One region of the Sessilibacter sp. MAH1 genome, then DNA from elsewhere that is predicted to be linked to it. Evidence: predicted binding sites of a transcription regulator. Region 1 holds the regulator's gene; the other holds the start of a gene.
What was found. The regulator sigma-54, encoded in region 1, starts transcription at its own class of promoters, with help from an activator protein. The targets are predictions, from matches to a motif close to TGGCACANNNNTTGCNNT.
Positions count from the first base shown of each region.

Region 1 (15,183 bases):
GGAGAAATGTTTGTGCCTTTACCTGTTAAGGTAAAAGCGCCTTCAAGCACATTAAGTTACGCAGGAAGCTTTGATTTGGTAAATCAGCAAATGGACACCACCTTGGTTGCGACCTTGCCGGTTGGTGGTAATTTAACGTTGTTAGCAGCACTTGCCGGTGGTTTACCCGCTGCGGCCGGTGTATATGTGGCAAGTAAGTTATTCAAAAAACAAGTCGATAAGGTCGCGAGTGTTAGCTATAAAATTACCGGCTCTTGGGATAATCCGAAAACAGAATTCGTGCGATTATTTGATGATAACGCTGCGAAAAAAGCCGGAAAAAAAGCCAATGAAGACGCTCAAAATAAATCTTCTAAAGCATTACCGCCAAAAGAAACTTAAGATCCTAAGCTGTCGTTTCCATCGGCCAATTGACGTGACGCACCGATGTTTAATGTAGGAAACTCTGATTAGTCTAGAGTTTCCAGCGACATAAGTTCAGGTACAGTAGTTTTTAAGAAATGATGATTTGTTTGATGTGCTTGTACAGCTTACGTGTACTTTCAACGGATTTTTCTGTTTTATCACCGCTTGGAATATTTCTGAGCAGTTGGCGCAATTGCTGGCGGTCTGCTTGTGGGTATTGATCAATAAAATCTTGTAAGGCTGAGTTATCGTCGATCAGTCTGTCGCGCCAATTCTCACAAACATGATGAAGTTGCACTTGGTTTTCTTGCTCCTTGTACATCTCATCGTAATTTAATTGAATACTCTCAAAATCACTGTTGCGCAGTAATTTACCAATGTATTGAATCTGCCGACGGCGACCGTTACCAGGTCTCATGATGCGAGCTTGTTTTACGGCATCAAGAATATCGCTGTCTAAGTTTAGCGTCGCAATCTGTTGGTCGTTAAGGGCTGTAAGCTTCTCGCCAAACTCTTGAAGAGCGTTGGATTCTTTCTTTCGTTGGGTTTTACTGGGGCCCAAGTCTTCATCAAAATATTCGTCAGTCATTGTTCTATCTTTAAAATCTTAATTTGTACCGCTATAAGTGGTGTGAGTTTACCCTTGTCGTAAGCATTTCGCCTTGTTTCTTTAGTTATATTTCTTTCGTTATGTGTAGAAGTAGGTTGCAAGCCCTAAGAATGCAAAAAAGCCGACAACATCGGTGACGGTTGTTAATGCCACACCTCCAGCTAAAGCCGGGTCTATTTTCAGGGCTTTTAGAATGACGGGTAATAAGGCACCCGCCAGTGCGGCAAAGATTAAGTTCACAATCATCGCGAAGGCAATAATAAAGGCGATTATTTTATCGTCAAACCAAAACATCACGATAATCGCCATAATCGCAGCCCAGACAATGCCGTTAATTAGGCCGACTTGAAACTCTCTGCTGAGTAGCCAAGAGAGGTTTCCTCGACCAATATGACCAAGCGCTATGCCTCGAATAATCACGGTTAAGGTCTGACTGCCGGCAACACCACCCATACTTGCGACAATGGGCATTAACACTGCTAAAGCTACAACCTTGTCGATGGTATCTTGGAATAGGCTAATCACCATGGATGCGATGATGGCGGTTAACAGGTTGATGCCTAACCAGATAGCGCGTCGAGGCGAGGTTTTACGTACCGACGCAAAGGTGTCCGAGTCATCTTCAAGACCCGCCATACTCATTAAGGAGTGATCGGCACCTTCTCGAATTACGTCAACAACGTCGTCAATGGTGATACGTCCAATCAATTTTCCTTCATCGTCGATAACCGGTGCCATTACCCAGTCTTCGCGTTCAAACAGACTGGCTACTTCGGTGTCTTTCATTTCGCAATGAATTGCCGTCACGTCTGTATCCATGATCTCGCGCACGGTTAAACTCGGATCGCAGGTCAATAATTTGGTAATGGGTAACAAACCCAAGAAAATGTCCGATCGGTTGACGACAATAAGATAATAGGTCGAGTTGGGTAATTCTTCGTGTCGTCTTAAGTATCTAAGAACTACGTCGAGAGTGATATCCGGCCGCACGGTGATGGTGTCGGTGTTCATTAAACCACCGGCGGTGTCTTCATCGTAGGACAGTATCGACTCTACAAGAGACCGGTTTTGGCTCGACATGGTCGCCAAAACTTCTTGAATCACTTGGTCTGGGAGCTGTTGAAGAATATCCGCAACGTTATCGGCTTCCAGTTCTTCGGCCATTGCTGCAAGATCGGCAGTATCCATCTCGTTCAAAAGCTGGCCGCGAACATTGTCAGGCAGTTCTTGAATTACCTCACCTTCAAGCTCTTTATCTACCCACTCCCAAATTAACATCCGGCGATTGGGTGGTGAAGATGCTAATAAGTGCGCAATTGCGGCCGGTTGAAGGCCATTCAACATCCGACGTGTTGAATTAAACGCGCCGCTATCGAGCGCCGATAATATCTCGGTTAATTTTGAATGGGATTCTAGAGTCAGTAGCTGCGTTTTCGATTTACTAGAGGCCATAAATTCCCACTTCAGTTAATGATGGCTTATTCGTGCGGTGCTTTATCAACCAAAAAAGTTAACAATTCGGTTGAAACACGATTTTGTAGGCGGGTGAATCAATATTGTTAGTTTAGAGACTAGGCAATGTTCATGACAAGTCGGTGTGATAAAGATTTCTTTTTTAAAGACTTTTTGGGGCAGGCGATTTCGAATGATTAATCTTGTTATTAATTAGCTTTCAAATAAAACGAAGGTTTTATTAATTATTTGTGCGAAATATTAGCGGAAATATAAGTCTGAAAATACACGGCAGTGAAAAGGGTTCAATTGTCTTCTTCAAATTTATCGGCAAATAAAGCTTCAATCGCAGTAAGCGCAGCTTGTTCATCGCTGCCATCTGCACAGATGGTTACTAAAGTGCCCGCAGATGCCGCCAATAACAGAATCGACATAACGCTTTTGCAATCTGCTTTTTTTCCATTGGCTTCAATAGAAAGTGTCGCGCTAAATTGCATAGCCAATTTGGCGAGCTTAGTAGCGGCACGAGCATGCAAGCCTTTGGTGTTGGAGACCAGGATATTCTTTTCGATCATTGTGTAGGCGCTTGGAATAGTAATAAAAAGTGATTGAGTGACTTTTAATGAGTTAACTTAATCGCGATTTATGAAATTATTGTTGAGTTCTTTTGTTGTTATTATTGTATTTCGATGGCTAATAATAGAACGTTTATCGTTATTATTGTCGCTATTTTAGAAAATTATCGAAATTTTAAAAAAAGAATGCTCTCTGTAGTTTACCGCTATGACGGTTTACTACTATAACCGTACACGGCTATGACGTTTTTGAGCGATTCGGCACCGCCAGATCGCGATGGCGGACGAGTATATTTTCGAAATCTTCTTTTAATTGGTCGGCGAGCGCATTACAGACATATACAGAGCGATGTTGCCCACCGGTGCAACCGATAGCAATGGTTATGTAGCTGCGATTGCTTTTTTCGTATTCAGGTAACCATTGTTTTAAAAAGTTTTGTGTTGAATCGATCATAGCGTGAACCATTGATTGACTCTTTAAAAACTGTACAACTTCTGGATCATTACCCGTACAGCCGCGCAACTTGGGAATCCAAAATGGATTGGGCAAGCAGCGCACATCGAAGACTAGATCGGCATCAGCTGGCAACCCGCGTTTAAATCCGAAGGACTGAAACTGCACCGCCATGTGCGGTGCTCCTGAACCTGTCACCCATTTATGAACCAGATTTCGAAGGTCATGCACACTTAAATTACTGGTGTCTATAACTCGGCTTGCACGGGTTTGAATGGGCCTTAAAAGCTCAGACTCCGCCAAAATAGCGTCTTTCAAATCAACATTATCGGATGTTAGCGGATGTTTGCGGCGAGTCTCACTAAAACGCTGAATGAGAACATCGTCTCGGGCATCCAAAAAAATGATTTGTGTCTTGCGGCATAAACTCTCTAGCTGTGGAAACAAACTATCGAAAGCTTCTAACTCTTGTAGGTTACTGCGCGCATCAATGCTTACGGCGAATTGTTTGGACTGATCCGTTTGTGATGTGACCAAATACTTGAGCAGGGTAATTGGAAAGTTGTCGATACAAATCATTCCGGCGTCTTCCAGCGCACGTAAAGCACTGCTGATGCCTGAGCCTGATCTGCCGCTAACAATGACCAACTCCATTTTATGCTCCGCGAAACGAAAGATTACTGCTGGGTAATAACTTGGTACAACTCTTCATCACTTTTGCAGTTGCGCAATTTTTTTACCAGCTCGGTTTGGGACAAAACCTCAGCGATTTTCGCCAGAGTTTTAAGGTGGGAGTCATCCGCTTCCTCGGGGACTAGCAGCGTAAAGATCAGATCTACGGGCGCGTCATCGATGGCGTCAAAGTCCAATGGCGTATTAAGTTTAAATAACGCTCCCATGACGCCGGTACAGTTTTCCAGTCGGCAATGCGGAATCGCAATTCCTTGCCCGATTCCGGTCGAGCCGAGTCTTTCGCGGGCCATCAGGCGGCGAAAGAGCTCATCAGCGTCAAGAACTGGGAATCCTTTAGTAATGAATTGCGCGACATTTTCTAATGTTCGCTTTTTACTTGATCCCTCCAAGCCACATTTAACGCGGCTGGGAGTAAGAATGCTGGAGAGGTCCATAATCAACGGTGGCTGGTTGCTTTCTCTTTATGTTTGAGCAATTGCCGATCTAATTTTACGGCCATTTCATCGATGGCAATATACAGATCGTCAGATTCACTCTCGGCAAATATATCTTTGCCACTTATGTGTACGGAAGCTTCTGCTTTTTGTCTTTGTTTTTCAACCCTTAATACAACATTGATTGTAGTGATTTGCGGGTTGTGTTTGCCGAGTTTTTCAAATTTAGTTTCAACATAATTTCGAATAGAGTCGGTGACTTCGACGTGGTGCCCACTGATGCTAAGAGTCATTGTTATTCCTCATGTCAGAGTTAAGTCATTGATTACACAGGTTTTAAACCCGTGTAATCGGGTATGAATTAGGGTCGAGATCACCGAGTCATGGTTGGTCAGACCAGTCTTTTACGTTCGTTCGAGGCTGGAATACCCAAGGATTCGCGATATTTCGCAATGGTTCTTCGGGCGACTTGAATGCCTTGGTCTGCCAGTAACGCGGTAATTTTGCTGTCGCTTAAGGGTTTGCGAGCGTCTTCTGCGGCAACCAGCTTTTTGATAATGGCACGTATTGCGGTTGAAGAGCATTCGCCGCCATTGTCTGTGCTGACGTGGCTTGAGAAAAAGTATTTTAACTCAAAGATGCCTTGAGGCGTGTGCATGTATTTTTGCGTTGTTACCCGTGAAATTGTCGACTCATGCATGCCTACGTCTTCGGCAATGTCGTGAAGTACTAGAGGTTTCATGGATTCTGGGCCGAAATCCAAAAAGCCCTGTTGTTTTTCAACAATGCAGCTTGCAACCTTCAGTAGAGTCTCGTTGCGGCTTTGTAAACTTTTCAAGAACCAGCGTGCTTCTTGTAAATTATCTCGCAAGAAGGTGTTGTCTTCACTGCTATCGGCACGCTTTACAAGACTGGCGTAATTGTTGTTGATGCGAATTTTAGGGGCTATTTCTGGGTTCAGCTCTACGATCCAGCGACCTTCTTGCTTGCTCACAAAAACATCGGGAACGATATAACTGGTATCGCTGCTGCCGATAGTAGCGCCGGGATGAGGTGTTAATTCCTGAATTAAATCGATCGCAACTTTGAGTTCGGGCTCTTTAACGCGACATTTACGCATTAACTGTTTGTAGTCACGACTGCCAAGTAACGCTAGATGCTCTGCAACTACCGCCTTGGCGGTTTCCAGTCCGGGTGTTTCTTTGGCGTATTGATTGAGTTGTACCATCAAACATTCAGACAAATCGACGCTGCAAGAGCCGATAGGATCAAACAGTTGAAGTCGGTGTTGAACCGCAATCACTTCGTCGAGGCTTAGGTCTTCGTCTGTATCTGCGTCTTCGTTTAGAGGTTCAGAAGCTTCAAGCTCACCGCTTTCTTGTTCGGCATCTTCGTCATTCTCACGCCAGTCACCGCGTAGGCCGTGAAAAATCTCCTCGATACTGCTTGAGAGCAAACCGCTGGGCTCTACCGAGTCTATGATTGCTAAAGCAATGGTTCGATCGGTTTCTGACATCGGAGTCAGATTCAATTGCCACAGTAAGTATTCTTGAAGGGTCTCGGTGTTGTCGATTTGGCTGTCGAAAAAGCTGTCGTCTCGTTCTACGGCTGATGACGAGGAAGAGTTGCTACTGCCTTGGTAAATGTCGTCCCACTGGGTATCAACGGGTAAATCCTCGGGAATGTTTTCCTGCCATTCGCCTTCTTGGGCGTCGCCAGAATCGGATTCGGATTCGGATGCGGTTGCGGTAACTTTTTCTTCGCTGAAGTTGTCGGAAATTTCGTTGGGTTGTTCGCTGTTGTCGCCGGACTCACCGCTATCAAGGTGAGAGTCATCGGATTCGCTAACTTCGAGCATGGGATTAGACTCAAGAGCTTCTTGAATCTCTTGTTGAAGATCGAGCGTTGAGAGTTGTAGCAGGCGAATGGCTTGCTGCAACTGAGGGGTCATCGTTAATTGTTGACCCATTTTTAGCTGTAATGATTGTTTCATAACTTGACACTACTTCCAAAAACGGTGTCAGAATCGGAGCTGATTCTGATCAAGCTTAGTGTCAGTGTAGACTTGAAAGGGGCGTTTTTGCAACATCTATTAAGCAAAAAATATGCCCAACCTTGAATTTTCTTTAAATAAATGTTTTGAGGGGAAAAATAAAAGAACAGCGAGTGCTTTAGCGGAGGGGATTACTTGTTGATCACTTAACAGTAAGACCAATGTTCGCCTATTTCAACAGCAAGGTAAAGCGGTTTTTTAATGTCGCCTAAAATGTCTTTTGGGTGGTCTTGTAGGCTAAAAAAGAGTCTTTCTGTGGGTTCTTTGATAGGTGTCGAGGCTTTTGTTGTTTTATTGAGGGTCGGTTGAGGTGGCGGCTCAATTTAGAGCTTAAAGCCTTCACCCAAATAAGTGTCTCTTACTTTTTGGTTGGATAAAACCGTCTCAGCGTCGCCTTCGGCAATGATAAACCCGCCGCCCACAATATAGGCTTTCTCGCAGATATCTAAGGTCTCGCGAACGTTGTGGTCGGTAATGAGTACGCCAATTCCTCGTGATTGAAGGTGTTCAATAATTTGCTTGATATCACCGACGGATTTTGGGTCCACGCCGGCAAAGGGTTCGTCAAGGAGGATAAAGCGTGGTTCTGTCGCTAGCGCGCGAGCAATTTCGACGCGACGACGCTCACCACCGGATAGGGCGATGCCTTGGCTGTCTTGTACGTGGGTGATGTGAAATTCTTCTAAAAGTTGTTGCGCTCGGTCTTTGCGATCTGTTGCAGATAAATCGGATCGAGTCTCTAAGATTGCTAAAATATTGTCTTTGACCGATAGCTTTCTAAATACCGATGCTTCTTGTGGGAGATAGCCAAGTCCGCGTCTGGCGCGGCCATGCATGGGAAGATTGGTAATGTCTTCGTTGTCGATCCAAACGCTGCCGTGATCGGCTTTAACAATTCCTGCAATCATGTAAAAACACGTGGTCTTTCCCGCACCATTTGGGCCGAGTAAGCCAACAACTTCTCCCGTTGACACAGAAAATGAAACGTCGGATACGATTTGTCTCGATCCGTAGCTTTTGGCCAAATTTTTAGCGCTCAGTCGACTCATAACTCTTAGTGCTGGTAGTGATTAATTGAAAGATTCAACAAGGTTTATTGGTTGGTGTTTGTGGTGTCTTTATTTTGAGGTTGAATAATCAACTTCACTCGATTCTCACCCGACGCTACGGCATAGGAGTCTTTAAGGTCGTAATCGATGGTATCGCTGTTGATTTTCGAGCCGTCGCCCTGATCAATTTGCGCATTTACGGACAGTTTGATTTTCTCATTGATGACAGAGTAGTGAATGCGTTTAGCTTCGGCTTTAACCGTGGGTTTGTCGATTTTGGGTTTTTGTTCAAGCGTTGCTGGATTTCCTGTCGCTGTAATACTTTCTACGCCTTCGGGTTTATGATGAATGGTGATTGTATCTGCGACGATTACCAAGGTGCCTTGTTTGAGTTTGGCGTTGCCAGAGAAAATGGTTACTCCGGTTTTGTCATTTCGCTCAGCTCTGTCGGCGTCAATATTGATGGGTTGATCGCTGTCGCTTGGCAATGCCACGGCGGTATTGATTGATAACAATAATCCAATAACAACCACGACCATTTTTACTGCCGAGGCGAATGGTTGTGGCTGGGCGCTTTCGTTTTTACGGTGCAGGTTGAGTTTCATAAATGCCTGTAACTTGAGAAAGTAGTTCGGTTATGTTGGTAATCATGTTCAGACGCATACCAACAGAGTCGGCAATGCCTTCAGGGCTGGTAATGGACACAGGACTTTCTGATTCAGCGATTTGTTCGACAGGTTTTACGTCCAATTTATCGGTTGTGAGTCGATATTCTCCACCGGTCTCTAAGTCTTTTCTGACCACCACATTTCCCCAAAGTGTAATCAATGAGCCATTATTTTCTGCTCGCCCATGATCGGCGGTGATTTTCCAGGGAGTTTGATTGGGTTGTTCGGAAAACAGCGTCAGGAAAGGATTGCTTAAGTCGGTGTAGCCTCGTTTGGCTTCGAGCGGGCGGTTTTGTGCGTTATATCTTAGGTATTGCTCGGCCTTATCGACAACTAATAGATACTGTAGCCGACCTGTTGCGTCGAATTGGCGAGTTTTGGAATTTTGTATAATTGCCACTGGCGCCTGCGATTGTGTTTCAGTGGCGGGTTTAGTCTGAGTAATTTCAGGGTTTTCCCACAGTAGTATGACAAGCACAAACAGGCCTGCAATGATGGAAGTTGTTAAGATTTTTTTTAACACGGCTACTGTGGATAACTTTAAGCGAGTGGGCGTTATTGCATGTTGCTAATGACTGGAAACTGTTGGTTTACAAACTCTACCTTACTGGAGATAAGGACTTAATGCAGCATCAAAAGTGCCTTGCACCTGCATAATAAGATCGCAAGTTTCTCTAACCGCGCCTTCGCCACCATTACGAGTTGTTTGCCAGTGCGCATGTTCAACCATGGCGGGTAAAGCATTTGCCACGGTTACCGCAAAACCTACCTTAGTCATAACGGTTAAGTCCGGGTAATCATCGCCAATAAATGCAACTTGGTTGAGTGCAAAATTATGTTCAGCCAGTATTTCTTTTAGTGCGGTGTACTTGTCTTCTCTGCCTTGAACTAAAATTTCGATGCCGAGATCTCTGGCTCGTTTTTCAACCAAAGCACTTTTACGTCCCGTTATAATGCCAACCTTAACACCCGATTTTTGCAAGATTTTTATACCGTGACCATCTAGCGTGTTAAATGCTTTGTATTCGTTACCATCGTTACCGAAATACAGTTTGCCATCGGTTAAAACGCCGTCTACGTCTAGAAGCAATAGTTTTATTTGTTGGATATTTTCTTTTAATTTTGTCGACAATTCTTTCAGGCAGGTAGAGGTCATAATTACTTTAGCTATTGAGTTAACGGTGGCGCGATTAGGCGGTTCAACTTTGGTTATTCAAATCACGCCCGCGCGTAGTATGTCGTGCAAGTGCAGAATTCCAACCAGTTTTTGATGTTCGTCAGAGACAATTACCGCGGTAATTTTTCGGGTTTCCATAAGGTGTAACGCTTCGGCAGCCAACATATTTGGCGAAACGGTTTGCGGTTTAGGCGTCATGACTTGGCTCATCACTGCCGTTGACAAGTTGGTGCCGAGATCAACATGTCTGCGTAAATCGCCGTCGGTAAATACTCCGCAAAGAGCACCTTCGGTATCGGCAACTGTGGTAATGCCGAGACCTTTTTCAGTCATAACAACAAGGGCTTGTGTTACTGGTGTGGTTGTTAATACCACGGGAATTTCGTCGCCTTTGTGCATGATGTTTTCAACCTTGAGCAAAAGCTTGCGACCGAGTGCGCCACCGGGATGAGAAAAGGCAAAGTCTTCGGCGCTGAATCCTCTCGCCTCTAGTAACGCAACCGCCAGTGCATCGCCCATCACTAGGGTTACCGTGGTGCTGGAGGTTGGCGCTAAATCTAGAGGACAGGCTTCTGTCTCGACAGAAATATCTAAATGAGCATCAGCGGCGGTTGCCAGAGGCGACTCTGGATTTCCCGTCATGCTGATTAGGGGTATATCCATGCGTTTAAATAACGGCAGGAGTGTTAATACCTCAGCGGATTTGCCGGAGTTGGATATAGCAATGACAACGTCTGTTGGTGTGATCATTCCCAAATCACCGTGGCTTGCTTCGCCAGGGTGAACAAAGAATGCTGGTGTGCCTGTGCTGGCGAGAGTTGCTGCAATTTTGCGACCTATGTGGCCTGATTTTCCCATGCCTGTCACAATAACTCGACCTTGTACAGATAGGATTAATTCACACGCTTTTTCGAAGCTATCATCAATGCGGGCTTCGAGTTTTGCGACAGCTTCGCATTCCATTCTGACGGTTCTTTTTCCGGCATCAACAAGTGAAGTGGGTGACATGGAAAATAATTCTCTCTTTTTTAAAACTTAAAAACTCAACAATCACTAACAACGAAAAATGGATTTCACTGCGTTGTGATCTAGAACTCTTTAATTAAACCAGGATGGTTTAACCGAGAGTCTCTGTAATGTTATACGGTAAATAAGGAAACGCAGTAGGTGACATAAGCGGCTAATAGCAATGCGCCAATGATTCGACCGAGTTTTCCAGAGCCGTGTTTTTTGGACGCAATGGCATAGTCAATGATCAGCACTACCGCTAAAAATACCGTGATGGCTGCCATGGCTAAATAATCGCGATTGAATACCTCGGCATCCATACTTAACGGACCCAAAATTCCGGGTACAGACATAACCGCGAGAATGTTAAATATATTTGAGCCAACCACGTTGCCAAGCGCAATGTCGTGGTGACCTCTGATGGCGCTCATTACCGATGCAGCCAATTCTGGCAAGCTGGTGCCGATAGCGACGATGGTTAAACCAATAATTAGCGGGCTAACACCAAAATGTGTGGCTGCGGTGGTGGCTCCCCAAACTAAAACCTCTGAACTGCCAATCAATAATGCTAGGCCAATGACAAACCACATAATTGCTTTGCTGTTCGGCATAGATTCAATTTCAGTTTCTTCTTCCTCGGGAGAATGATGATTTTTTTTGCTAATGATCATCCAGCTGATCAGAGGCACGACCGTTGCGGCCAATATGATGCCTTCATAGACTTCGAGTTTTGCGTCGAACAGGAACAGACCCGCAAGCGCAGTCACCACCAGAAGAATGGGCAGTTCTTGCGTTAAAATATGTCTGAAAATAGGTATGGGTGAAATCAAAGCGGTTGCCGCGAGTACCATTCCGATGTTGGCTAGGTTAGAACCCAGCGCGTTGCCAATGGCAAGTTGCCCTTCATCTTTTAACGACGCGCTAACAGAAACAACAATTTCTGGTGCTGATGTACCCAAGGAGACAATAGTTAAACCAATGACTAATTTGGATAAACCTAGATTTTCGGCGAAAGCCGCGCTTCCTTCTACAAATCGATCCGCGCTCCATACAAGCCCCACAAAGCCGAGTAAAATGGCTCCCCAGGCAATCCAAATATCAGGCATTTTTTAATCCTTGTTCATGAAAACGCAATTTAGCGCAACCTTTTCGTAGAGTTCGTGGTCAGATTAGGCGAAATGGTCGGCAATGGTATAGTCTCATTCAGTCTTTGTCACTTTGAGCACCGATTTATACGATTGTTCGCACGGTGCTAAGTCGTTATCATCGCGGCGTATTGAACTTGGGCTCATAGCAAATGACTTGCTCGGCGTATCAAGGTTCGCATGGGAGTATTTCTAACAATGAATAAATTAAATTTTAAACCTCTTTTTTTAGCTTCTGCCTTGGTTTTAAGCGCGGGCTCATGTTCTGTCTTTGCGCAAGAGAACGCTGCGGATGCATCTGTGAAAATCGATAGCGCGGAAGCTGTAGACAAAGCTTCCAAGGTGAATCTTTCAATTGCACATAATGCCGATGAAGTAAGTGCGCACGACGTGGTTAAGTCGGTGACTGAATCGGTATTAGCAATGATTCATAAATCTCAAAATGATCCACAATACGATCAGGCAACCCTGTCCAGTCAGCTTGATGCTTTGTTAACCGAGGTGGTGGATTTTAATTTTATCGCTCTGAACGTCATGGGTGTTGATAACGCTCGATCTATTTCGCGTGAAGAGTTCGACCGTTTTGCATCTGTATTTAAGCAAAATTTGATCAGTACCTATGCGAAAGGTATGACCAGCTTTTCAGACTTCAATGTTGAGGTGATCCCGCCAGAGAACAGTATTGAAGGTCAGCGCAACGTCACGGTTCGCCAAAAAGTGGAGGCTCCTACCGGTACGAGTCTGGTTACTTACACCATGGCTGTGAATAAATCCGGCCAGTGGGTATTGCGGAACATGAACATCAATGGCATCAATCTTGGTGTTACTTTTAGGGATCAATTTAGAGTCGCCCTAAAACAAAATGATGGCGATGTAAAAAAAGTCATCGATAACTGGGACGTCTAGTCATCGCTGATTTTCTGTTCTGTGCAAAGTGGGAATTAGCCACTTTGCACAGAGTTATTAAGGTTTCTCTCCTACAAATTTCTCTTCGTATTATTGTCGTTTGATTTCACGTTCTATTCTTGTTGTCTCTCTTATAACTCTAATTGTCTGGCGTGTTGACGTTTGTGCCGAGAAATCTCTGTAACATACGGTGGTTGAGAGTATGCTGGAGATTGGAGTTTTATCTTAGAAATTAAATCGAATTTGGGTGAATTTAGAGTCTGTCTTCTTTAGAATAGCGGGCCTTTTTCGCCAAGAAGCGGTTAGATTGTGAGCTGGCGTGGCTAGCTCACTCCAATTAACAAATTTGTAGCAAAAGTGAACACAATGATTCAAGCCGAAGAAATTAAGCAGAAGTTAGAGCAGGGCATTGATCAAGCAGAAGCCGTAGTTGAAGTATCTGGTTCTAATGTTAATGCCGTTATCGTCAGTCCAGCCTTTGCGGGCTTAAACCCAGTGAAAAAGCAGCAATTGGTTTACGGTGTGTTAGACGAGTATTTCAAATCCGGCAGCATTCATGCCCTCAATATGAAGACCTTCACGCCTGATCAATGGCAAGCACAAAACTCGTAGTTTTCGATCCTCTATTTACGTTGGCAACTCTCTATGGATAAGTTAATCATCAAAGGTGGCAGCTCGCTCAATGGTGAAATTCGAATTTCTGGTTCGAAAAACTCAGCACTACCGATTCTGGCAGCTACTTTGTTGGCCGATGAACCGATGCATGTGGGCAATTTACCGCACCTACACGACGTAACGACAATGCTTGCTTTGCTGCGTTGCATGGGTGTTGGGGTAACCATTGATGAGAAACTGACGGTAGAGGTTGATAACAGCACCATCACCGACTTTACCGCACCTTATGAATTGGTTCGTACCATGCGAGCGTCGATTTTGGTGTTAGGGCCAATGTTGAGCCGCTTTGGTCAGGCCAATGTTTCCTTCCCTGGTGGTTGTGCGATCGGAAGCCGTCCGGTTGACATTCATTTGCGTGGCCTTGAAGCCATGGGTGCAACCATTGAGGTTGACCAAGGTTACATTCGCGCTCGTTGCAATGGCCGGTTAAAAGGTATTCACTTTTTCATGGACATAGTAACTGTTGGTGGAACCGAAAATCTTATGATGGCGGCTACCTTGGCCGAAGGCACCACCATTCTTGAAAACGCCGCCCGCGAGCCCGAAGTTGTTGATTTGGCCAAGTGTTTGGTCGCAATGGGCGCGCAAATTGAAGGTATCGGTACGGATACTTTAGTTATTACCGGCGTTGACAGTCTCAAAGGTTGTCATTTTGATGTTATGCCCGACCGCATAGAGACTGGCACCTATTTAGTGGCGGCAGCGGCTAGTCGCGGCCGTGTAAAACTTAAAGATACCAATGAAAAAATTCTTGAGTCCGTTTTGCTAAAGCTTGAAGAGGCTGGCGCCAGTATCAGTTGTGGCGATAACTGGATTGAATTGGACATGAAAGGTAATCGTCCAAAAGCGGTAAGCTTAAGAACGGCCCCATATCCAGCATTTCCAACCGATATGCAGGCACAATTTTTAGCAATGAATACCATCGCTGAAGGTGTTGGCTCGGTTACAGAAACGATCTTTGAAAACCGACTGATTCAGATCCACGAATTGAATCGAATGGGCGCGAATATTCGTTTAGAGGGAAATACCGCCATTGTTACCGGTGTAGAATCCTTAAAAGCTGCTCCGGTTATGGCTTCTGATTTGCGCGCATCGGCGAGTCTAGTGATTGCCGGCATGATTGCCGAAGGCGAGACGTTGGTAGATCGTATTTACCACATTGATCGTGGTTATGAATGTATTGAAGAAAAACTGCAATTGCTGGGCGCTAATATTCGCAGGGTGCCGGGTTAGGCATCTGCTTAATAATTCGCCTCGGCGAAATCCAATCATTCCCAGTTTTTTCTGGCAAAGCATTAAAAAAGTACCATGACAGAGTTAACCATAGCCCTTACCAAAGGGCGAATTTTAGAAGAAACCTTGCCATTGCTGGCGGCCGCTGATTTATATCCCCTTGAAGATATTGAAAAAAGTCGCAAATTAACCTTTGAAAGCAATCAGCCAGGTGTACGTTTTGTTGTGTTACGAGGCGTAGATGTTACCACTTATGTTGAATTTGGCGCCGCTGATATTGGCGTTTCTGGTAAGGATATGCTGCTAGAGCATGGTGGCAATGGTATTTATGAACCTCTCGATTTAGGCATTGCTCGTTGTCAGTTGATGACGGCAGGTATTAAGGGTCGTGAGACGCCAAAAGGTCGCATTAAGGTCGCAACTAAGTTTGTGAACGTCGCAAAAAAATACTACGCAGAAAAAGCTCAGCAGGTAGATATTATTAAGCTTTACGGTGCTATGGAGCTTGCGCCGATTATTGGTTTGGCCGATGAAATCGTAGATATTGTTGATACGGGTAATACACTTCGTGCTAATGGTTTAGAGCCCAGAGAGCACATTGCGGATATCAGCTCTCGGCTGATCGTTAATAAGGCTTCTATGAAAA
Region 1 is NZ_BAAGIC010000015.1:71,715-86,897, forward strand. Features, by position in the region: gene ACYQ28_RS14640 (YhdP family protein) at 1-381, shown strand, start outside; gene yjgA (ribosome biogenesis factor YjgA) at 494-994, opposite strand; gene mgtE (magnesium transporter) at 1,094-2,467, opposite strand; gene ACYQ28_RS14655 (HPr family phosphocarrier protein) at 2,773-3,042, opposite strand; gene rapZ (RNase adapter RapZ) at 3,281-4,150, opposite strand; gene ptsN (PTS IIA-like nitrogen regulatory protein PtsN) at 4,174-4,623, opposite strand; gene hpf (ribosome hibernation-promoting factor, HPF/YfiA family) at 4,626-4,916, opposite strand; gene ACYQ28_RS14675 (RNA polymerase factor sigma-54) at 5,015-6,616, opposite strand; gene lptB (LPS export ABC transporter ATP-binding protein) at 7,000-7,725, opposite strand; gene lptA (lipopolysaccharide transport periplasmic protein LptA) at 7,770-8,330, opposite strand; gene lptC (LPS export ABC transporter periplasmic protein LptC) at 8,308-8,916, opposite strand; gene kdsC (3-deoxy-manno-octulosonate-8-phosphatase KdsC) at 8,998-9,549, opposite strand; gene ACYQ28_RS14700 (KpsF/GutQ family sugar-phosphate isomerase) at 9,607-10,578, opposite strand; gene ACYQ28_RS14705 (calcium/sodium antiporter) at 10,710-11,684, opposite strand; gene ACYQ28_RS14710 (MlaC/ttg2D family ABC transporter substrate-binding protein) at 11,922-12,629, shown strand; gene ACYQ28_RS14715 (BolA family protein) at 12,996-13,241, shown strand; gene murA (UDP-N-acetylglucosamine 1-carboxyvinyltransferase) at 13,275-14,537, shown strand; gene hisG (ATP phosphoribosyltransferase) at 14,613-15,183, shown strand, end outside.

Region 2 (15,183 bases), on a different contig from region 1:
ACGCTCAAACACTTACCCTACTCAGAACAGACGACACATTCTTGTGCCGCCGAGCGTTTTAAATGAATTTAGGTTTTGAATACAGTATTTTTAATGGCGGTTAGAGCAAAATATGTTTAGCCAACAACACCAAAATCGCAAGAAAAAACTATTTAGTTACAGAGCCAATAGTTAATGGCTTAAAAAGATATCGTTCTATTAAGCAGTCGTAAGAAAGCCCTGATTAATTCTTCCATAATTTAATCAGAGCTATTCAAAAGTGATTAAAACGCAAATTAAGCGTAGCTATCTACCAAACGGGTATGAGTATTCACAGGTGTTACGTGGGTGACTTCCGTATTTTCTTCAATACCGCCAGAATTCACTAGATTGTCATTTTCTGCCCGGTTATTACTCTCTTGACGTTGCTCCTGATTAGACTGACCAGAAATATTAACATCCACTAAGTTTAAACCTTCCTGGGAAAAAAGTTCTCTCAAGCGGTTAGCCGTTTGATCCAATGTATCGCGTACTTGCGAAGAGTGACTGTTAAAACTGACTTGAGCTTGATCGTTATGTACAACAATTCTAGCTTGTAATGGGCCTAGCTCCGGTGGATCCAGTTGAATTTCGGCCTCTGATAATCCTTGGCTCGCCAACCATAAAACTTTTTCGGCAACATCCGCTCCCCAAGCGGGAGAAGTTATGCCATGCCCAATAAATAAACCGGTTGTCGTGGGTGTTGATCTAAGCGCATCTGACGGATTTAATACACCACTGATCTGACCGTTAATATATTGGCTTACTTTATTGTCAATTGGATTAAGCGTATCGATTTCCGTAGAGTTATTCAAACCCGCAAGATTAAGCAGACTATCAAATTTTGCAGAAAACTTGCTGTTTTGCGCATTATTATCCAATACATCTGCATTTAAATCTGAATCTAACGCTAGGCCGTTTAATTCATAGTCACCTTGACTTACGTTCAACAACGCAGATTTATTCAAACCATTTGAGGCATTTAGACTATTTTTAGATATCAAGCTTTCTGATTGCAATAAGTTTGAATATGCAGACAATCCACCAAACCCAGACTGCTCAAGCAATTCCGCACCGGTTGTTAATTGGCCTAAACCGCCTGTGCTTGATGTCGCTATTAATAATGGCGATTGGCCCTCAAGTTCACCATCTAGATGTAAATCTGAAATAAACGCTTCTACCAGTGGTGATTGCGACGTTGCCAAAGTTGACGATGTTGGCTCCAATGAATTCTCTTCGCTTAGCTCAGAGCTAGTATCGCTCGTGTTTTGAAAGCCGTCTGCGCGCGAATTATTTTCGGTATTTTCAGACGTTGCCGAATCTCGATCAGCACTGTTGTTTTTGCTGGAAATTCTTTCGTCGGTGGAATCCTTATTGTTAGAGGATAATTTTTTGGTTTCGTTATTTCGATTTGTTTCGTCAAAAACCTGCTCAAACGATTTATCGTCATTTGAACGGAGCTCTGATCGAGAATTACTATTGGCAGATACCTCAAATTTATCGGATTTAACGACCAGAGCATTGATTCCAGATGTCATACGGCCACCTATGTTAAGAGAGGCAATTGTTTGCCTCTAAATTTAATACGCAAGTGATAAGTAAATTCATGGAGGACACTAAGCAAATGAGGAGCCAAACTCACACTCAGTGATTAAAAATGATCAGCCAGCGAAAATTTGCGCGTTTTGTTAATTGCAGATAGATAACTATTATGGCAAGAAGCCTATTTATTGAGACGCATACAACAAGCCGATGTAATCACTAGAATTACAGGGATCTTTGAATTTAGAAAAAATCAGAGTGAGTTCGACGAAATCTAAAGTTTTCAGCGAAACAGAGATGTGATCAATTTCAACCACTGTGAGTGTTTAAAATTGCAAAGGAATCAGAAATTGCATTTTTAATTGCAATGGTCTGATTAAAACATGACAAGATTAATCAGAGTTCCCTAAATATATTGGGAGATTATTCAACATTAAATGGGATTGTTTGCAAGCAAGAGATCTATTTCTTTAAGCAGTGGTTCTTTCAATTCTAATAACGCACTCAAATAAAACGTTACCCTATCTTCTAACTGACGCAACGAATGTGCATCGGCATCAACAGATTCAAGACGACGTACACACAGTTCTTCAATATGCTGGCATATATCAATAAGGCGCATAACACCAACATTGCCGCTACTACCTTTTAAGCTGTGCACGGTTTTTTTCAATAATAAGGTTTCGCCAGCTGCTTTTGATGATTCGATAGTTTGGAATTTATCAAGAACATCGTCACGATAGGTTTGTAAAAGTGCCGGAAAATCTTCCTCCATAATTTCGCGAAGACTGGCTAGTGTATATTGATCAAAAAATTGCAAAGCATTCATAGCAAATGTTATAACCCAAAGCTCATGACTTTTTACCCACCAGCGCCTGAAGGGCAGTTTTTATATAAGGGTAATCAAATTTAAAGCCCTGTTGTTGTAATCGGGCTGGTAAAATGTTCTGACTGTCAAATAATAGCTGATGAGCTTCACCAAGGGTAAATTTCATTACAATTTTAGGAACTCGTAAAAACCCCGGACGCTTTAGGGTAACCGCCAGAGATTGTGAAAACTCTGAATTTGTCACCGGATTTGGAGCAACCATATTGAATGGACCTTCGCTCTGACTCGAATTGAGCAAGAAGTCTATCGCTTTAACCATGTCGGATACATGAATCCAAGACATGTATTGTTGACCATCACCAAGAGGCCCGCCCAAACCTAACTTAAATGCCGGTAGCATTTGTTGTAAGGCGCCGCCGTCGCGACCCAGTACAATACCGGTACGTAATAAAATCAAACGTGTATCGGTAATGGTACGAGCGATTTTTTCCCAATCAAGGCACAACTGTTGCGCAAAATCGTCTTCGCGAATACTCAACTCGTTACTTTCGTCTATTTTACCAACGCCGGTATCGCCGTATATGCCGATTGCTGACCCAGACAGAAAAACCTTAGGTTTATTCGTAGTAACGGTAAATAAAGTACAAAGCTGTTGTGTGGTATTTAATCGACTGGTACGAATTTTTTGCTTGTACTCTTCAGTCCAGCGTTTGCCAACAATGGGCGCTCCGGCTAGGTTTATTACCGCATCAAAATTATTTAGGTCAGTTAACTTGCTAAGATCGGTAATGGTTTGAACATTGTCAGGCAAATGTTTAGGTGGACGATTATGGATAAGTACTGTGTATTGGTATTGAGTGTATTGCTGTATAAAATGTCGGCCAATAAAGCCGGTGCCACCAGTGATTAATATATTCATACTGTCAGTTATCTACCACTCATTATAATTGTGCCGAGAATATCAAACTCTTCATTTATATCTTATTAAAATAGGCATTAACAGTTAAAAAATTGAGAACTTCGTAAAAAAATATGCGCAACAGGAAGATATACGTAAAAAAACGACATTTAGTTTGATGGTTTTGGGAATTAAAAATGGTTCACGCGTGAGATAATAGAAAACGCTCGGTTAATCGGAATTTTCTATAGGAAACTCTGAATAACCGAGAGTTTCTAGCAACACAAGCAAGGATGCGTCGCCAATTTCAAGAACGGTAAGTGATTGAAATTGTAAATAGATTGGAAAGAATTTGGAAATTGTACGTTCAATTTCTTTTCTTTGATTAAATTATGGATGCGTTAATCGGAGGTTCTTATAGGAAACTCTGATTAACCTAGAGTTTCTCGCGACACAAGGATGTGTCGCCAATTTCAAGAACGGTAAGTGATTGAAATGGTGAAGAAATTGGAAATCGCATTTTCTATTTCTGCCCTCTGATTAAATCATGGATGAGTTAATTAGAGGTTCCTATAGTACAAAATTAAGAGTTTTTATCGTGGTAACGTATTCCAGAAAGCTCATCTAACAATTTTTGCGTTCTAAGATCATCGGCTTTAGTTAGATCTTGTTTGATAGACTCAATCAGCTCTTCAATTTTAAGGCGTTTATGATGAAGTTTTGACCAATGACGCTCAGCCTTTACGGTCTGTTGTTCAATAATGGTTAAGTTTGCCTGCTGAGAATCCCGTAAATCAGTGAGCTGTTTTAAATAAGCGCGTTTGTTGACCAAATCCTGAATTGAGCCACCAGTGGTATTATCTAATTGATTGCGAAAATTTAAATAATAAGCTTCTATGGTCTTTTGTTGGTTTAAGTGACTCATAAGATGTTTTTTTTGCTCGTTATAAAGTTGCGCCGCTTTATTTTCGGCCTGTTCTGCCATTTTCAATAATAGAATAAATCGATCTAATTTTGACATAAATAACAACTAAATACGCGTGCAAAAAACTTGTTTATTGTGAATTATGTATCAAGAATACATTAATGAAAACTTTGATTAATTTCATAATAAGCTAGTGAAAGCCTGCTTATCTAAGTATCAGTTTCTGTAGATAACTTAAAAAATAAATCATTTAAAAAACGGAACAATTTAGAGTAGGAAACTCTGATTAACCAGAATTTCTCGCCACACAAGGACCTGTCGCCAATTTCAAGAACGGTAAGTGATTGAAATTGAGAAGAAATTGGAAATCGCATTGTCAATTTCTGTTCTCTAATTAAATCATGGATGAGTTAATCAGAGGTGCCAATAATAGGTCAGGACGCCATTAACTGCGATAACATTGTCATTGAATGTTCATAAGTAATATTAGTCTGAACAGTTTGAATAATAAATTCTCTTAGTTGTGGTCGAATTTTAATGGCTAAATCAATGGTTGCGTCGGCGCCATGGGTGTATGCACCAATGCTGATTAAATCTTTATTTTGTCGATACACAGATAATAAATGCTTAAATTTTTGCGCCGCCGCTAATTGAGATTGTGTAACAATGTTTGGCATAACTCGGCTAATGGATGCTTCGATATCAATCGCCGGATATTGTCCTTCTTCGGCTAAAGATCGCGATAACACAATATGTCCATCCAAAATTGCTCTGGCGCTATCCGCTATGGGGTCTTGTAAATCATCGCCTTCTGTTAAAACCGTGTAGATTGCGGTAATAGAACCTCCACCTTCGTCGGCATTACCGGCCCGCTCAACCAATTGTGGTAGTTTCGAAAATACCGACGGTGGATAGCCTTTGGTAGCAGGAGGTTCTCCCGTTGCTAAACCAATTTCACGCTGTGCTTGCGCGTAGCGCGTCAATGAATCCATAAGCAATAATACATTTTTACCTTGATCGCGATAATATTCGGCAACCCGAGTGGCTAATTGCGTGGCTCTTAATCGCATTAACGGTGGATCATCTGCCGGAGACGCAACTACCACAGAACGTGCTTTACCCACTTCACCCAAATTGTTCTCAATAAATTCTTTTACTTCACGACCGCGTTCGCCGATTAAACCAACCACAACGACATCGGCTTGTGTAAATCGTGTCATCATGCCAAGCAGAACACTTTTACCAACGCCACTGCCAGCAAATAAACCAATACGTTGACCTCTACCAATGGTTAGTAATGCATTAATGGCTTTTATACCAACGTCTAAAGGATCTTTAATGACTGCGCGCGATAGAGGATTAATTAATTTCGCCTCAAAATCAACGTATTCCGATACCGGCCACATGGGTTTACCGTCTAAAGGCTGACCGAGTCCATTAATGACTCTGCCTAGTATTTCTGGGCCAATTTTGATTCCCATTCGGTGAGGTAAAGGCACAACTTTAGCACCCGGTTTTAATCCCGAGAGACTGTCTATGGGCATTAAAAATGTTTTACCTTCAGAAAAGCCTACAACTTCTGCTTCTATTTTACGATTTTCATCAACAATAATTTCACATTGTTGACCGAGATTAGCACTAATGCCAACGGCTTCAATGGTGGTGCCAACAACGCGAATTAATTTACCAACCGCAACGGGTATTCTCGGTGCGATGTGTTTGGGTTGAAACGATTGGAGTTGATTTAAAAGCGTTGAATATACCATCTTAAACACCATCACTTTTTAACATAAAACCACTTAATGACTGGCAAATTCTTTATTCAGAAATTTTTCGATGGTATCGTTAATACGGGTTTCCACCGTTGAATCCACACTACTGTCTTCGGTTATTATACGGCAGCCGCCCGCTGTTATTTTTTCATCGGCGACTAAATTCCAAGATTTATGCTCACTCCGCTCGGCAATAAACGTTAAATCACCCGGATTAACTAATATTGTTTTAGCTTGTTTACTGTCGCCAATAATTTGTAGCGACTCCTCAATTAAATCGGTAAGTGCAGTATTTGGTATGCTAAGTTCTTTGCGAGTTATATTGGTTACCAGTGTAACAACCGTATTTAGCAGTGTTTGTAATATAGCGTCTTCTTGTTGACTTAAAGATTGGGAGAGATTTTCGGTAAGAGTTTTTAGCGCATTACAGCTTTTTTCAATGTCTGGTTGGTATTGGTCGTCGATTTGTTTTTTTCCACTTTCTAAACCGTGTGCTTCGCCTTTTTCAAATCCTTTTTGATACGCATCCAACTCTACGCTGCGTCTTAATTCCTCCAACTCTTGAGCGCTGGGAATTTTCAACTCGTTGTCGTCAACGTCTTCAACAGATTCTTCTACTTCGTCACCATCTTCAACCAATTCGTCCTGTGAAGAAATTAGAGAATCTTCGGAATTATCGAGTTTTTCGTCGCCGGGCGCTTTGACTTCAGAGTTAGGGGCAAGCCCACCTTTTTTCTCTGATAATGAAGATTTTTTTGCAGATTCTTTTTTATTAATTCTTTGCTTAACTTTTTGCAAGTTATAAATTACATGATGTGTTTCGGAATCAAACTCAGGAGCATTCCACGCATCCCATACCGCACTGTTTGTTTCAAGTGAAACAACTTCTTTACTGGCCTTGGACTTATCACTGTTTGGCACTGGTATTTTTCATCCTTACAACATTTGCTCACCGCCAGCGCCAAGATTAATTTCTCCCGCGTCGGCCATGCGTCTTGCAATGATTAAAATTTCTTTTTGTGCATTTTCAACTTCTGATAATTTAACAGGACCCTTAGCGTCTAAATCGTCACGCAGTAGTTCTGCGGCGCGTTTTGACATGTTATTGAATATTTTCTCTTTAAGTACATCATCTGCACCTTTAAGAGCAATAATAAGAATATCCGACGACACTTCTCGCAACAAAGATTGAATACCTTTGTCATCGACATCTACAAGATTATCGAAGACAAACATTAAATCTTGAATTTGTGTACCTAAGTCTTCATCAACCTCGGTGATAGATTCAAGTAGTTCGTTAGCCATGCTACTGTCAAGATTGTTAACAATTTCTGCGGCAACTTTAACGCCACCCATGGTTTTAGTTTGCGAACCGGCGCTACCGGAAAATTGTTTTTCGAGAATATTATTTAATTCTTGCAAGGCGCTGGGTTGTACCGTATCTAATGCCGCCACACGCATCATGATATCCATACGCACATTTTCTTTAAAATACGACAAGATTTCGGCGGATTGGTCAGCGTCTAAATACGCTATAACAATGGCTTGAATTTGTGGATGCTCGTTGCGAATAATATCGGCAACGGAGCGTGCTTCCATCCATTTTAAAGTATCTAAACCGGTGGTATTACCACCTAATAAAATCCGATCAATTAAACCGTTGGCTTTGTCTTCGCCTAAAGCCGTCACCAACATATTGCGAATATAACCATCGGCACCCATACCAAGTCCGGTTAGGGTTCTTACTTCGGTAAGAAAATTCGATAATACTGCTTCAACTTCTGCCTGTTGAACATTACTTAGTTGGCTCATTGCTGTGCCAAGTTTTTGTACTTCTTTAGGACCCAGGTGTTTTAAAATTTCTGCGGCATCGGCCTCGCCTAAGCTCATCAATAAAACGGCAGCCTGTTCTAGTTTGGTTCGGTTACTTTCCGCTGGGACTTTGGCATCAGCCATCTTCGTTAATCCAACCTTTAATTACTAAGGCAACACGTCCGGCATCTTCGGCAATAATTCCACGAATTGCGTTGAGTTGTTGTTCAAAATTCTCATCGGGACTGGGTAATGCCAGAGCATCACCACCGGTTAAAGTCACGGTTTCATCAGACAATGCGTCAAAGGCTTCAAGACCGGAGGCTTCGAGCGCAGCTAATTCTCTCGCCTCTTCTTCTTGTTTGGCTTTTAGACCAGAACCGGCCAAACTTTTTAATACAGGTCGTAATAATCCTAATAATAAAGCAAGAATAATTAATAACCCGACGACTTGTTTCGCAATACCCAGGAACCAAGGTTGCTCCCATATGGGAAGTTCATAACTCACTTCGTCGCGAATACCGGAGAAGGGACTGTTAATTACATTAACGCTATCGCCTCGTACCGCCGAAAAACCAATGCTATCGCGTACCAGTATAGTTAATCTTTCCAGTTCTTCTTGAGTCCAAGGTTGTGATTGCACTTCTCCAGTTTCTGCGTTAACAATATTTTTATCGTCAACAACCACGGCTACTGTTAAGCGCTTTACCTTGCCTAATTGATGTCGGGTGTAGCTTATGGTCCGATCTAATTCAAAATTACGCGTTGCTTGTTTACGAGTATTACTGGGTGGCGTTTGTTGGGTTGGGTCTTGTGGATTTGCTTGCTCTGGCGCTTGGGCATCGCCCGGCGGTTGATTACTTAATGCCCCCGGAATTCCAGCAATAATTTCTGAGCCAACACGCTGTTCATCAAGTGTTTGTTCACTGCGTACTGCACCTAAGTCTGGGTTGTAAATTTCATCGGCTTGTTCAATTTCGGTAAAATCAACGTCTGCGCTAATTTCTGCACGATAATTTCCGCTACCCACCAACGGATTTAAAATACCATTAACGCGGGCAATTAAATCGTTTTCAAGCTCACGGGTGTATTCCCGTTGACGAGCAGCCTCAACCAGTTCTGCCATTTCTTCACCGGTTGTTAATAAATTACCCTTTTGATCAACAACAGTTACGTCATCTAATTGTAATTCCGGAATGCTCGAAGCAACTAAATTAGCAATGGCTTTTACTTGTTCGTGTTTTAATCCTCTGCCCGGAAATAGCTCCAAAAAGACCGACGCCGTCGGTTTTCTGGCGTTGCGAACAAAGACCGATTCTTTAGGAATGGCTAAATGGACACGCGCAGCCCTAACGCTGTTAATGCTGGTGATTGTTTTCGCAAGTTCACCTTCTAGGCTGCGTTTGTAGCGAGCACCTTCCATAAATTGGCTAGTGCCCAAAGGTTGTTCTTGATCCAATAATTCAAAGCCAACCGATGCTTCACCGGGAATGCCCGCCTCGGCGAGTTTTAAACGTGCTTTGTGTACATCGTCTGCCGCAACCAACAGGGCGCTGGTGTTGGGATCGACCTTAAAGCGAATGTCGTTATATTCTAATATTTCCACCACTTCCGCAGAGTCTAAGCGATCTAAACTGCCATACAGCGGGCGAAAATCTTCTTTTTGCGTCCACAATACCACCGCAAAACCAATGGCGACGCTTGCCGCCAAGCCGACCATAAGACCAGCTTGGCGAATTAAATTTAAATTATTGAACCCTTCTAATAAATTATTAGATGCGGGCGAACTGTTCATTGACGCGCTTGTAGTTTCTGCCATTTCAAATACTCACATCACCGCTTAAATGGCCATATTCATAATTTCTTGATAAGCCTCAACAACCTTATTACGAACTTGTAAGGTTGCCTGAAAACCGATTTTAGCCTTTTCGCTTGCGATCATTACATCGGCAATGTCTACCGACTCGTCACCCATTGCATAAGCGTTTGATAAGGCTCCTGATTGATGTTGTAAACTGTTTACAGAATCAATTGCTTGGGCAAAAAGCTCATTAAATGCAGGGGCCTGTGCTTGATTAACCGAAGTGACACTGTCTTTAACGTCTAAGGCTACGTGATTAATATCTGGGACTTGCACCTGTGAGCGCATGTCTCGCATGTTAACCAGCAACTGTTGAATATCAGGTCGATTAGAAACATTCACAGTAAAAACCTTCCTCGTAAGTATCACTAAAATGATCAATTCATTGACGTGAATCTGCCAATAAACTGTCAATTCACCACTACTGACAGAAAGAGCACAATTTGGGCCATTCAAATGATCGATGTTTCTCTCTTAGAAGGGCTTATTAATTTGAAGCCATCAACAACTCGAATGGCAGAGTTAAAGAATTAAATAACGGTTAGAAATTAAAAATGTAATACCTCGAAAATGGTAATATCCGTTTTTGCCCGCCGACCAAACCAGAAATACAGTAATGGAATATGCCATGATTTCTTTATGGCAACCAATACGAATATAAATAATCAATCTACACTTAATTGAATGGCTATAGACAGCATGGACTATAGAAATCTAATAAAAAATTAATAATAAATATTCGCCTATAAAGCGGCACATAGATTGGTTTTATTACGAGTAAAATAATGATTCTTAAAAAACGATTGATGTTGTGGAGTTGTTTAATGGGCATAGTGCCCTGTTTTGTTATTGGCTTTACTGCTTTATGGATAAGTAGCCAAGCTCTTGAAGAAACGTCGTTCGCACACTTAGAAGCTGTGCGTGAAGAGAAAAAATCTTCAGTAAATCGATATTTAAACTCGATATTTTCTCAAGTTTCTTTAATGACCAAAGACCCATTTATTATAGAAGAATCGGCTCATATTATTGAGGCCTACAATCGTTTCATTAACGATTTAGATAACAAGGCCGGGAGTATTGACGAAGCTCGGCGACGTCTCGAAAAAAACTATCAAGATAATTTTTTGCCAGAATTTAAACGTCAAAACCCTTCAGAAATATTGCCAAAAGTCAGCGATTTACTTGGTAAACTTGACGATAAAGGCATTCTGCTCCAAGACGCTTATATAGCGCAAAATTCAAATCCACTCGGTCATAAAGATCTTTTAGCTAAAAGTGCTCTTTATCCTGTGTACGATCAGGTTCATGCTCGCCTTCATCCTAGTTTGAGTGAAGTACGTGCGGAATTGGAGTACTACGATATTTTTATCGTTCATCCAAAATCTGGCGACATTGTTTATACGGTCTTTAAAGAAATTGACTTTGCAACTTCGCTAAAATCAGGTCCCTATGCGCAAAGTGGTCTTGGAGACGCTTTTCGTCTAGCAATGAACAATAAACGCGATCAAAATCCTGTAATTCAAGACTTTTCTCATTATTTACCATCTTATAACGCACCGACTGGATTTGTTGCGCAACCAATATTTAATCAATCCGAAATGGTTGCAGTATTAATTGTTCAATTTCCGCTCAGTAGACTTAATGCCATTATGCAAGAACGGCCAGGTATGGGAGAGACGGGTGAAAGCTATCTGGTGGGTTCTGACAGACTCATGCGTTCGGATTCTTATTTTGATCCTAAAAGCCATTCGGTTATTGCGTCGTTCGCGAATCCAACATTAGGCTCTGTAAATACCGATGCGGTTACGCGAGCAATCAACGGCGAAACCGGATTGGATATCATCATTGACTACAACGGTAACCTGGTATTATCGGCCTACTCGCCTTTAAACGTTGCAGGCTTAAATTGGGTTATTTTATCGGAAATAGATAAATCCGAAGCTTTTGCTCATAGCTATTTACTGACTAACATTTCTGTGGCTATTTTAGCAATAGCACTTGTGGTAATTATTATTGCTTCTAATTTTTTAGCAAAATCAATTACCAAACCCTTGGGAGGCGAACCCGAAGAATTGGTAAAAATCGCAGACTTGGTTGCACGAGGTAACTTAGCCTATGCCTTTGATAAAAATGCTGCACCCAACAGTATATACAGCTCTATGGCAACCATGAGTAACCATTTAAGAGAGTTAGTGGGCAAAATATTAGATTCCGCAACCGGGCAAGCAGCCGCATCCGATCAACTCGCGCAAATTACGGTATCAACAACATCTAATTTTCATGCCCAAAATAAAGGTACCGCGCAAATAGCAGATGCTATTGGAAAAATGAATGAAACTGTGGTTGAAGTTTCGGACAATACACAAAAAGCGGTTACTATTGTTCGTGATGCAAAACAAGAATTAGAACACAGTGTTGATGAAGTTTTTCAAACCACGCGCGATATGCGCGAAGTGGCTAATTTTTTAAATCAAACACAAGCGACTTCAAGCCAGCTCACAGAACGCGTCAACAATATTACTGTGGTTGTGAATACCATTAGAGGCATTGCCGAACAAACCAATTTATTGGCGTTAAATGCGGCCATAGAAGCAGCCCGAGCCGGTGAACAAGGCCGAGGATTTGCGGTGGTTGCCGATGAAGTTCGAAGCCTTGCCAAAAACACTCGCGAAGAAACAGAAACCATTGCCAGTATTGTGGAGGCGTTACAAAAAGTCTCGTCTCAAACCGGGCAAGTGGTATCTAGTAGTGTGACACAAGCAAATGCAGTATCGGAACGAGCACAGCATACGGTAGAAAGTTTACGCAAAGTAGTTTCATCGGTTGAACACATAAATTCGATGATTTCGCAAATTGCCACAGCAACTGAACAACAATCTACAGTATCTGAAAATATCAGCCAAAGTGTAAATACCGTGCATAGTAAATCCGCCGAAGCAAGCCAAGCAATTGATGAAATTTCTTCGGCAACGGAAGAATTAGCCGAAAGAGCTAATTTACTTCAGGAATTAACCAAACGTTTTAAGCTGTAGGAATCTCTGAGTAAGTCATTCTTAATTTAATTAATGAGTCTACATCGGTAAAGCAACTTAATGTTTATACGTGCTTTTATTTATTAAGATTGGAATTAGCAACATATTTTTGTTTTTATGTCTTATGTCGTAAAAACCATTTAAATCGCAGTTAACTTTTTAATAGTAATGATTTTTCAACCGAGTAAACTGCACATAAAATCTAAAATACTACTTTAGGAACCTCTGATTAACTCATCCATGATTTAATCAGAGGACAGAAATTGAAAATGCGATTTCCAATTTCTTCACAATTTCAATCACTTACCGTTCTTGAAATTGGCGACACATCCTTGTGTCGCGAGAAACTCTAGGTTAATCAGAGTTTCCTTTAGCTTTTCTGGTGCTTAAAACTTCCGGTTTTTAAAAAAGCTAGAACCTGCTCAATAACCATAGGTTTGTTCATCATAAAACCGTGACTTACGGGTAAACAAATATGATCCGCTTCACCTGTAATTCGTGTGCTTGCAACCGTTACTTTACCGTCGTTAGGTTCTGGCAAAAATTTTTCTAGATACCAACCTTTATTAAGAGTTCCGGCAACAATACCCAGTTTAAAATTTACCGGGCCAAGTTGCGCTAAGTATCCATCAGGCTTAGTTTCTAGCTGTAAACCAGCAGGCCCATTTATAAAGGTAAAAGCGGGTAACCAACCGAGTTTATCGACTATTTCGCTGCCATGATTTGGCGGGCCAAGCATCACTACCCTATCAAGATTCTCGATGGTGTGTTTGCGCAAATATTCTCTGACTAAAATACCGCCCAATGAATGGGTTACAAAACTGATTGGTGCGTCTTTTGGGCATTCTTTTAACGCGTTAGGAATTGCGATTTCTGCTAAATCTTCAATTTTATAATGACGAGAAGGATAACTCTGATTAATAACCCGATATCCTTCTTGCTTAAGATGTTTTTCTAATAATTTAAAACAACGCGCGGTTCGCCCTAAGCCATGCAATAAAATAACAACGCGCTGTAACTCTAAGTTTTCCATAAGTTTGTGTTTTTAATCGATTAACTGATAATTATGAACATACCACTTAGAATTAGTGTTCTTCAATTATTAAATGACTCGCCAAAAACTAAAAAACCCGCACAAGGCGGGTTTTTTTAAGCTTATTAAACAACAATTACTTGCTGTTTTCGGCTAGGAACATCCAAGTTTCTTGAACGGTATCTGGTGTTAAAGAAACAGAAGTAATTTTTTGTTCCATTAACCATTTGGCAAGATCTGGATGGTCTGATGGGCCTTGACCACAAATACCTACGTATTTGCCCTGTGCACGACACGCATCAATAGCCATTTTAAGCATTTTCTTAACGGCTTCGTTACGTTCATCGAACAAGTGTGCAATCAAGCCAGAATCACGATCAAGACCAAGGGTTAGCTGAGTCATGTCGTTTGAACCGATTGAGAAACCATCGAAGTACTCAAGGAATTGATCGGCTAACAAGGCGTTAGAAGGCAATTCACACATCATGATGAGTTTTAAGCCATCTTCACCGCGCTTCAAACCGTTATCAGCAAGAATTTGCTCAACGGCTTGGGCTTCGCTCAAGGTACGTACGAATGGAATCATCAACCATACGTTTTCAAGACCGAGTTCGTTACGAACTTTTTTCATGGCTTTGCATTCAAGCTCGAAACAATCGCGGAAGCTTTCTGCAACGTAGCGTGAAGCACCACGGAAACCGATCATTGGGTTTTCTTCTTCTGGCTCGTACTGACGACCACCAACAAGGTTTGCGTATTCGTTCGATTTAAAGTCAGACATACGAACGATAACTTTGTTGGGGTAGAAAGACGCGGCAATAGTTGCAACGCCTTCGACGATTTTCTCGATGTAGAAATCAACCGGCGATGGATAACCAGAGGTCATTGCATCGATGGTTTTCTTCAATTCATCGGTTTGAGCATCGTAATTTAATAACGCTTTAGGGTGAATGCCGATTTGACGGTTAATGATGAACTCTAAACGCGCCAAGCCAACACCTTTGTTTGGCAACATCGCAAAGCTCATGGCGCGATCTGGGTTAGCAACGTTCATCATGACATCCATTTCAAGCTCTGGCATGTCGGTGGTATCGGTAGAAATCACTTCGAATTCTAATAAACCTGCCCAGATATTACCGGTGTCACCCTCAGCACAGCTAACGGTTACTTCGGTGCCGCTGGTTAAGCTGCTGGTTGCGTCTTCACAACCAACAACGGCAGGAATACCTAATTCACGCGCAATAATTGCTGCGTGACAAGTACGGCCACCACGATTGGTTACGATAGCCGCACAACGCTTCATTACCGGTTCCCAATCCGGATCGGTCATATCGGTAACCAATACGTCGCCTTCTTGAACCTGATCCATTTCTTCAAGGCCAGATACAACGCGTACTTTACCAGCACCAATTTTGTCGCCAATTGCACGACCAGAAGCCAACAGTTCGCTGGTTTCTTTAA
Region 2 is NZ_BAAGIC010000011.1:27,294-42,476, reverse strand. Features, by position in the region: gene ACYQ28_RS11975 (flagellar hook-length control protein FliK) at 276-1,556, opposite strand; gene ACYQ28_RS11970 (Hpt domain-containing protein) at 1,994-2,389, opposite strand; gene ACYQ28_RS11965 (TIGR01777 family oxidoreductase) at 2,412-3,308, opposite strand; gene ACYQ28_RS11960 (flagellar export protein FliJ) at 3,871-4,308, opposite strand; gene fliI (flagellar protein export ATPase FliI) at 4,647-5,978, opposite strand; gene ACYQ28_RS11950 (FliH/SctL family protein) at 6,012-6,905, opposite strand; gene fliG (flagellar motor switch protein FliG) at 6,921-7,940, opposite strand; gene fliF (flagellar basal-body MS-ring/collar protein FliF) at 7,933-9,591, opposite strand; gene fliE (flagellar hook-basal body complex protein FliE) at 9,637-9,999, opposite strand; gene ACYQ28_RS11930 (methyl-accepting chemotaxis protein) at 10,482-12,689, shown strand; gene ACYQ28_RS11925 (alpha/beta fold hydrolase) at 13,060-13,722, opposite strand; gene ppsA (phosphoenolpyruvate synthase) at 13,859-15,183, opposite strand, start outside.
Region 2: ACYQ28_RS11975 (flagellar hook-length control protein FliK) is a predicted target of sigma-54. The motif match lies at 1,636-1,653, and genes of this name have one in related genera.